Regions from separate parts of the Paenibacillus sp. 3LSP genome, predicted to be linked through region 3. Evidence: predicted binding sites of a transcription regulator. Region 3 holds the regulator's gene; each other region holds the start of a gene.
What was found. The regulator Rex, encoded in region 3, represses fermentation and respiration genes when NADH is low (regulators of the CRP and FNR family bind a similar motif). The targets are predictions, from matches to a motif close to TTGTGAAATATTTCACAA.
Positions count from the first base shown of each region.

Region 1: pflB (formate C-acetyltransferase) is a predicted target of Rex. The motif match lies at 1,043-1,060, and genes of this name have one in related genera.
Region 2: RW092_RS00580 (flavocytochrome c) is a predicted target of Rex. The motif match lies at 1,614-1,631, and genes of this name have one in related genera.

Region 1 is NZ_JAWDJI010000209.1:43,315-46,586, forward strand. It holds gene adhE (bifunctional acetaldehyde-CoA/alcohol dehydrogenase) at 1-885, shown strand, start outside; gene pflB (formate C-acetyltransferase) at 1,130-3,272, shown strand, end outside.
Region 2 is NZ_JAWDJI010000012.1:764-4,035, reverse strand. It holds gene RW092_RS00585 (ABC transporter ATP-binding protein) at 1-1,506, shown strand, start outside; gene RW092_RS00580 (flavocytochrome c) at 1,718-3,272, shown strand, end outside.
Region 3 is NZ_JAWDJI010000099.1:703-3,974, reverse strand. It holds gene dinG (ATP-dependent DNA helicase DinG) at 1-1,264, shown strand, start outside; gene RW092_RS08155 (redox-sensing transcriptional repressor Rex) at 1,306-1,950, shown strand; gene RW092_RS08150 (amidohydrolase) at 1,947-3,245, shown strand.

The DNA of each region.
Region 1 (3,272 bases), on a different contig from region 3:
CAAAAATTTATGGATATTCGCAAACGGATCTACAAATATCCGCGTCTCGGCCAAAAAGCGAAGTTCGTGGCGATTCCAACAACGTCGGGTACCGGTTCCGAAGTGACCTCGTTCTCGGTAATCACGGATAAAATCAACGGCAATACGAAATACCCGTTGGCGGATTACGAGCTGACGCCGGACGTCGCGATTATCGACCCTGAATTCGTATACAGCTTGCCAAAAGTTGCAGTCGCAGATACCGGAATGGACGTACTGACGCATGCGATCGAAGCTTATGTCTCGGTTATGGCGAACGACTACACAGACGGTCTGGCGATTAAAGCGATCCAACTGGTGTTCCAATACCTGGAGAAATCGGCACTGACCGGTGACAAGCTGGCCCGTGAGAAAATGCACAACGCTTCGACGCTCGCAGGGATGGCGTTCGCCAACGCATTCCTTGGCATCAACCACAGCTTGGCGCACAAATGGGGCGGTCAATACGGTACGGCTCATGGACGTACCAATGCGATTCTGATGCCGCACGTCATCCGCTACAACGCGAAGAAACCAACGAAATTTGCGGCATGGCCGAAATACAGAAATTTCGTTGCCGATGAACGTTATGCAGAAATTGCCCGCATTCTGGGTCTGCCGGCTCGCACGACGGAAGAAGGCGTGAAGAGCTTGATCAAAGCGGTGCGCGATCTGAACAAGAAGCTGGGCATTCCGGAATCGTTCCAAGCGCTTGGTTTCGATGCGAAGGATTTCGAATCGCGCGTCGATTACCTGGCGGACCGTGCCTTCGAAGACCAATGTACGACGGCGAATCCGAAGCTGCCGCTGGTCAGCGAGCTGGCTGAGATTTATCGCGATGCCTTCTATGGTAGATTTGAAGAATAAGTGAACAGGCGGGTAAAAAAGGTGACAAATATCACTCAATGTGATATTTGTCACAATCTTTTTGGATAGGAAGAGCTATGATTACAGTATAAATGATCCCTCAGAAATAAGTGAGTGGAACCCGGTCTTTCGGGGCCGGGTACCATAATTGTCTAAGTTGTGAAAAGTATCACAAATTTTAGGGATCATGAGGCGCGGGATAGACCTTCAACCGCGACCACATATATAAATGGAGGGAATCAAGATGTCGGTGATCGAAAGAGAAGTAACAGAAACGAAGGCACAAAACGCATGGAGAGGCTTCAAAGCTGGGAAATGGATGAAGGAAGTGGATACGCGCGATTTCATCCAATCCAACGTGAATCCTTATGAAGGAAATGAATCCTTCTTGAAAGGCGCTACGGCGAACACGAAAGCGTTGTGGGATATCGTATCGCAGCTGTCCGTGAAAGAACGGGAAGCTGGAGGGGTCCTGGATGTAGACGTGAATACGCCGTCGACGATTACTTCCCATGCTCCTGGATATTTGGATAAAGAGAAGGAACAAATCGTTGGCGTTCAGGGTTCGGCCCCGTTCCAACGCACGATCCATCCATTCGGCGGGATCAACATGGTTATCAATGCATGCAAAGCTTATGGCTTCGATCTGCCAGCTGAGATCGTCAACCTGTTTACAACGATTCGTAAAACCCATAACCAAGGGGTATTTGATGCTTATACACCGGAAATGAGAGCCGCCCGTAAAGCCGGGATTATCACTGGCCTTCCTGACGCATACGGCCGCGGTCGGATCATCGGGGACTATCGCCGCGTTGCTCTGTATGGCGTAGACTTCTTGATCAAGCAAAAACAACAAGAACTGAAATCCCTTGAAGTGGATGTCATCGATGAAGATGTGATTCGCTTGCGGGAAGAAATTTCTGAACAAATTCGCGCTTTGGGTGAATTGAAACAGCTTGGCGAAATGTACGGATTCGACATTTCCAGACCGGCGAACAATGCGAAGGAAGCTTTCCAATGGCTGTACTTCGGTTATCTGGCAGCGGTCAAAGAACAAGACGGTGCCGCGATGTCCCTCGGACGTGTATCTTCGTTCCTCGATATTTACATTGAACGCGACCTGGCTGAAGGAACGCTGACTGAAGAAGCAGCCCAAGAATTGGTTGACCATTTCGTTATGAAGCTGCGCATCGTGAAATTCTTGAGAACGCCAGAGTACAACGAACTGTTCAGCGGTGACCCAACTTGGGTAACGGAATCGATCGGCGGGATGTCCGTAAACGGTCAGACGCTTGTAACGAAGAACAGCTTCCGCTTCCTGCATACGCTGTACAACCTGGGACCGGCTCCAGAACCAAACCTGACTGTGCTCTGGTCGGAGCAACTGCCTGATGCCTTCAAGAAATACTGTGCGAAGGTATCGATTGAAACGAGCTCGATTCAATACGAAAACGACGATCTGATGCGTCCGATTTACGGTGACGATTACGGGATCGCCTGCTGCGTCTCCGCGATGAGAATCGGGAAACAAATGCAATTCTTCGGCGCTCGTGCGAACTTGGCGAAAGCTCTGTTGTACGCGATCAACGGTGGTAAGGATGAAAAATCCGGCGTCCAAGTGGGTCCGGAATATCCAGCGATCACTTCGGAATATCTCGACTATAACGAAGTAATGAAACGCTTCATCCCAATGATGGAATGGTTGGCTAAGCTGTATGTCAACACCCTGAACGTGATCCACTACATGCATGATAAATACTGCTACGAACGGATCGAGATGGCGCTGCACGACCGTGACATTCTTCGTACGATGGCTTGTGGTATCGCCGGCTTGTCCGTGGCAACCGATTCGCTCAGCGCGATCAAATATGCGAAAGTGAAACCGATCCGCAACGAAAACGGCATTGCAGTAGACTTCGAAATCGAAGGCGACTTCCCTTGCTACGGCAACAACGACGACCGCGTTGACCAAATTGCGGTAGAGCTGGTTGAAACGTTCATGAGCATGATCCGCAAGCATAAAACGTATCGTAACTCGCTGCCAACTCAATCGGTGTTGACAATTACGTCGAACGTTGTATATGGTAAGAAAACAGGCAGCACGCCGGACGGACGTAAAGCTGGCGAACCGTTCGCACCAGGGGCGAACCCGATGCACGGCCGCGACAAGAAAGGGGCGTTAGCTTCCCTGAGCTCGGTAGCGAAACTGCCATATGAGCACAGCTTGGACGGCATCTCGAATACGTTCTCGATCGTGCCGAAGGCATTGGGTAAAGAAATCGAAACTCGCCAATCGAACCTTGTATCGATGATGGACGGATACTTCGGCAGCAACGCGCATCACTTGAACGTCAACGTCTTTGACCGTGAACAACTGCTTGACGCTA
Region 2 (3,272 bases), on a different contig from region 3:
ATCCGCTCCCGGATCATGACCCGGGTTGGCCAGGATATCATCTTCGATATCCGGACGGATCTGTTTAAGCATCTGCAGCAGCTGCCGTTCAAATATTACGACGACCGTCCCCAAGGGAAAATTCTGATCCGCGTCGTTAACTACGTCAATGCGGTATCCGACGTGTTGTCCAACGGAATCATCAACTTTATTTTGGAGATCGTCAACTTGATCTTTATCGCTGTGTTTATGTTCGCGGTGGATGTTCGGTTGTCGTTCGTCACCTTGGCCGGATTGCCGGTGTTCCTCGGCGTCATGCTGCTGATCAAAACCCGGCAGCGCCGGGCATGGCAGGCTGTATCTAACAAAAGCTCTAACATGAACGCCTATTTGCAGGAGAGCATCAGCGGGATTGGCGTGACGCAAATTTTCTCCCGTGAGAAGCATAACGAAGGCATCTTCACTCGCCTCGCCGGCAACTACCGCAAGGAATGGATGCGGGCGCTGCGCTACAACGCGCTGATCCCGTTCTCCGTGGATAACCTGGCGACGATCGTCACGACATTGATCTATATGGTTGGCTTGCTTGCGATGGGGCCGCAAGGCGTGACCTTCGGGGTCATCCTTGCGATGAGTAACTACGCAGCCCGCTTCTGGCAGCCGATCCTGAACTTGTCACAGCTGTACAACAACTTTATTAACGCCGTAGCGTACCTGGAACGGATCTTTGAAACGCTGGATGAACCGGTGACGGTCAGCGACGTTCCGGGGGCGAAGGCATTGCCGCCAGTACAGGGCAACGTCCAATTCAAAGACGTTACGTTTGCTTACGATCCCGGCCTGAACATTCTGGAGCACCTGAACTTTGAGGTCAAAGCCGGGGAAAGCATCGCCCTCGTCGGACCGACAGGTGCGGGCAAAACCACGGTCGTGAACCTGATCTCTCGCTTCTACAATGTGAGCGAAGGCGCGATTCTGATCGATGGTCACGACATCTCGCAGGTGACATTGAAGTCGCTGCGCAGCCAGATGGGGATTATGCTGCAGGACAGCTTTATTTTCTCGGGTACGATCATGGATAATATCCGCTATGGAAAGCTGGACGCCACCGAAGAGGAAGTCATTGCTGCGGCCAAAACCGTCTGCGCTGACGAGTTCATCCGCGAGTTTGAGCAAGGGTACTACACGGAAGTGAATGAGCGCGGCTCGAAGCTGTCCCAAGGACAGCGGCAGCTCATCTCGTTCGCCCGGACGCTGCTGGCCGATCCGCGTATTCTGATTCTGGACGAAGCGACCTCTTCGATCGACGCCAAGACAGAGCGTCTGCTCCAGCAAGGCCTAAACGAGCTGCTCAAGGGACGCACCTCATTTATCATCGCGCACCGGCTGTCGACGGTGAAGAACTGCGACCGCATCATGTACGTCTCCGACAAGGGGATTGCCGAATCCGGCTCGCATGACGAGCTGATGGCGAAACGCGGTCTATACTACCGCTTGTATACCGCGCAGAAGATGGAAGCTGTGTAGAGCATGCCAAAATAAAGGCAATTCCGCCAAGCTATTGGGGTTGGTGGAGTTGCCTTTTCGTTTTTTTTGGCGCAGGGAAGATCAAAACTTGTTTGATAGCTGTTTGATTGTGAAAAGTTTCACTTACCATAACAAGCCCTTATGTTATCCTCTCCCCAGGGGAACGAAAGAGAAACAGCGTCCCTATAAAGACAAAAGTGGAGGGTTTATCATGCACAAGAAAGTAACAGCAGCACTCATTCTCGTCTTATCCTTGATGCTGGTCATCACGGGATGCGGCAACAATGGGAACGAGCCTCAGAACCAGGCTCAAAATCAGAACCAGACGCAGGCGGGCGGTCAGACGGATAAGGCTAAGGAAAGCGAAGCCGAAGCCGTAGCCGGCGCATCCGAAAAAAGCTATACCCCTCACGATCAGTTGAAGGATAGCTACGATATCATTATCATCGGCGCAGGCGGTGCTGGCATGACCGCGGCACTTGAAGCGAAAGCGAGCGGCATGAACCCGGTGATTTTTGAGAAAATGCCGGTGGCTGGGGGCAATACAACGAAATCGTCCTCGGGCATGAACGCCTCAGAAACGAAATTCCAAAAGGAACAAGGCATTGAAGACAGCAACGACAAATTCTATGAAGAGACACTCAAAGGCGGCCATAATACGAACGATACCGAACTGCTTCGTTACTTCGTTGACCATTCCGCCGAAGCGATCGATTGGCTTGATGCCATTGGCATCCGCTTGAATAACCTGACGATTACCGGCGGCATGAGCGAAAAACGCACCCACCGTCCGGAAGACGGCTCCGCCGTGGGACAATACCTGGTGGATGGCCTGGTACGAAACGTTGAAGAACAAGGCATTCCGCTGTTTGTCAACGCCAACGTCAAGGAGATTATTCAGCAAGACGGGAAAGTGAGCGGCGTGAAGGTCGTTTTGAACGATACCGAGGAAAAAACGATTACCGCCAAAGCTGTCATCGTCGCAACCGGCGGTTACGGGGCGAATCCGGAAATGATCACCCAGTTTAGACCGGACTTAAAGGGATATGTCACGACCAACCAAGTTGGCAGCACCGGTGATGGCATTACGATGATTGAGAAGTTGGGCGGCGTTACCGTGGATATGGATCAGATCCAAGTTCACCCAACCGTTCAACAGGAGAAATCCTATCTGATCGGCGAGGCCGTGCGCGGTGAAGGTGCGATCCTAGTTTCCAGCGAAGGCGTACGTTTCTATAATGAAATGGATACACGTGATAAGGTGACGGCTGCGATCAATGCCCTGCCTGAGAAATCAGCCTACCTTGTTTTTGATTCCGGCGTAAAATCCCGGGCTAAAGCGATTCAACAATATGAAAAGATGGGCTTTGTGATCCAAGGTGACACGATTGAAGCTTTGGCTGAAGCGATGGGCGTACCGGCAGATGCATTGGCGAAGACATTGGAAACCTGGAACGCAGCTGTACAAGGTAAAAATGACGCCGAATTTGGCAGAACTACCGGGATGGATTACGATTTGTCCGGCGCACCGTACTATGCCATCAAAATCGCTCCCGGCATCCACTACACCATGGGCGGCGTAAAAATCAACACCAACACGGAAGTGTTGAACAAGGATGGCAACCCGATCCCAGGGCTGTTCGCCGCTGGCGAAGTGACCGGCGGGTTGCACGGGGATAACCGGATCGGCGGCAACTCCGTAGCCGATATTATCATCTTCGGACGTCAGGCCGGCGTGAAGGCGGCCGAGTTCGTGAAGGCGCAAT
Region 3 (3,272 bases):
AATCTTCCCTACGCTGGTGGATGTGAAGGAGAGCTGGGACAAGCTCAGCGAGTTGCTGTTCAGCTTAATGCCTGACCGCAGTGACGCCGCCCCTGGTGATCCTGGACAGTTCGTGTACCGGTTGCTGCCGAATCGCAAGCCCAAGGATTGGGAGACGTTGACCGCGCTAGAGAATCAAATTTATGTAGGTCTCGGCGACGTGCTTCGGAAAGGGGAGCGCCTTCTGTCCGAAATCCGAGAAGAGCAGGACGATTATGCAGCGGAGAGCTTGATCACCGATATTAGCGGGTTGTTTAAAGATTTAGCCGGAGAACGGGAAGCGCTTCGCTTCTTCATGAAGCTAGAGAGCGAGGATACCGTCTATTGGATGGAAGCGAACGGGAACTTCCGCAGCCGGTCGCTGCAAATGTATGCGGTGCCGATTGACGTCAGCGCTCAGTTGAAGCAATTTTTCTTCGATCGGAAGAAGAGCGTCGTCATGACGTCTGCGACTTTATCTGTAGATAAATCGTTCCAATATATGATTGAGCAGCTTGGCTTGACGGAGGCAGCGGAAGAGGATCGGCTGATCACCGCGATGCTGCCATCGCCGTTTAATTACCGTGATCAGGCGTTGCTGGTGATTCCGCGCGATTTTCCAAGTGTGAAAGGCAGCGTGGGGGATGATCATTTCATTAACACGCTGGTTCAATCGCTGGCGGATGCCGCGGTGGCGACACAGGGGCGCATGCTAGTGCTGTTTACATCGTACAAGATGCTCAGGCAGGTGTATGACCCGCTGAAAGAACGGCTTGCAGCGGAAGGCATCACGGTGATCGGGCAAGGGATGGACAGCGGCAGCCGCACCAAGCTGACCCGGCGCTTCCAAGGGAACAGCGCATCGGTGCTGCTCGGGACAAGCAGCTTCTGGGAAGGGGTGGATATCCCTGGCGAGGCGCTGACCAGTTTAGCAATTGTACGCTTGCCGTTCCAGCCGCCAAACCATCCGCTGGTGGAAGCGAAGAGCGAACGTCTGCAGCGGGAGAAGAAGAATCCATTCATGAAGCTGTCTGTCCCGCAGGCGGTCATTCGCTTTAAGCAAGGGTTCGGACGACTTGTCCGTTCGTCGCAGGATCGCGGCATCGTGATCGTTTATGATACCCGGATCCTGGAATCATATTATGGAAAATATTTCTTATACTCATTGCCAGGACCGAAGATGGAGCATATGCCATTAACTCAAATGGTGCCGCGTATCTCGGAATGGTTAAATCCCGAAGCCTAAGCCGCTTCATAGATCGTAATGGAGAATAGGGGGAACAATGCATGAAGTCAGATAAAATTTCGGACGCTGTCGTCCGCAGACTGCCGGTTTACCTGCGTTTTTTAAATGAACTCAGCCGCCGTGAGGTGCCAACGGTGTCCTCCCAGGAGCTTGGACAGAAGCTGGATCTTAATCCGGCGCAAATCCGTAAGGATTTAGCTTATTTCGGCGATTTTGGCCGGAAGGGGATCGGCTACGATGTCGCTTATTTGATTGAGAAAATTCAACAAATTTTAAATCTGGACCAACAGATTAACGTCGCGCTGGTGGGCGCCGGGAATCTGGGCCAAGCCCTTTCGAATTATAATGCGTATTTGAAGGATAATATGAAGATTGTTGCGGTGTTCGACGCTTCGCCGGCGAAAATCGGTAAGCAGATCAACAACATTACGATTCAGCCGATCGAAGAGCTGGCGGAAACTGTTCGGGCGAAAAATATCCGCATTGGCATCATCACCGTACCGGATACAGAAGCCCAACGGGTGGCGGACGAGCTGGTGGCCGCCGGAATCGGTGCGATTCTGAACTTCGCGCCAACGATTCTGAAGGTTCCGCCGGAAGTTCGGATTCATGCGGCTGATTTCACCACAGATTTGCTGAGCTTGGCTTACTACTTGGAAAACGGAAAGGAAACAAGCAACGTATGAGTCGGAAATGGTTAATTAAGAACGGGACGTTTGCCGTTTTAGATGCGGATCGTCCTGTGGTTCACGGATATATGCTCGTTGAGGGCGATACGATCAGCTATATCGGGGAAGAGCGCCCGGAAGGCGTGGAAGGCGCCGAGACTTTGGACGGCAAAGGGTTGTTATTCTTGCCGGGCCTGATCAATACCCATGGCCATGCGGCGATGTCGCTGCTGCGCGGTTACGGAGATGACATGGTGCTGCAAACCTGGCTGCAGGAGAAAATGTGGCCAATGGAAGCCAAATTTACGGCAGCGGATGTGTATGCCGGTACGGCATTGTCCGTGTTGGAAATGCTCAAGGGCGGCACGACGACGTTCCTGGATATGTACGATCATATGGACGAAGTGGCCAAAGTCGTGGAGGAATCAGGCATTCGCGCCGTGCTGATGCGCGGGGCCATCGGTTTGTGCTCCCCGGAAGAGCAAGATCAGAAGCTCAAGGAAGCGATCGCGTTTGCGCAGAACTGGCACGGCAAGGCAGAAGGACGCATCACCACGATGATGTCACCGCATGCACCGTACACCTGCCCGCCGGCTTTCATCGAGAAATTTGTGCAAGCTGCCCATGATCTCGATTTGCCAATGCATACGCATATGTCGGAGACGCGCGCCGAGGTAGAGCAGAACGTGAACGATTACGGCGTCCGTCCGGTAGAGCATTTGTTGAAGCTGGGGATGTTCTCCCGCCCAACCCTGCTTGCCCATGCGGTGCATTTGACCGACGAGGAAATCGATATCTTGGCAGCCCACGGAGTTACAATTTCGCATAACCCGGGCAGTAACTTGAAGCTGGCCAGCGGTGTCGCCCGCGTACCTGAACTCTTGAAGAAAGGCGTAGTGGTATCGCTGGGGACCGACGGTCCGGCGAGCAACAATAACCTGGATATGCTGGAGGAGATTCGTTTGGCTGCGCTGATCCATAAAGGCGTATCCGGCGATCCAACGGCGGTTCCGGCACTGGAAGCCTTGAAGATGGGAACGGAATACGGTGCAAAATCAGTCTTCTTGCAAAATACAGGCAAGCTGGCTGCAGGCATGAAGGCAGATATTATCGCCTTGAACACGGAGCAAGCCCATTTCCTGCCGAGAACAGATTATATCTCCCATACCGTTTACTCCGCTGGGGCCAAGGACGTGGAGCATGTCTGGGTGAACGGCAAGCAGGTTGTCAAACACGGGGCTTGCTTGACGCTGGATGAGGAACGTATCCGCTACGAGGCGCAGGCGGCGTTTGAGGGACTGCTGGCACGATAATGAGCGGCGCGCGGTTTCCAGAAGGAG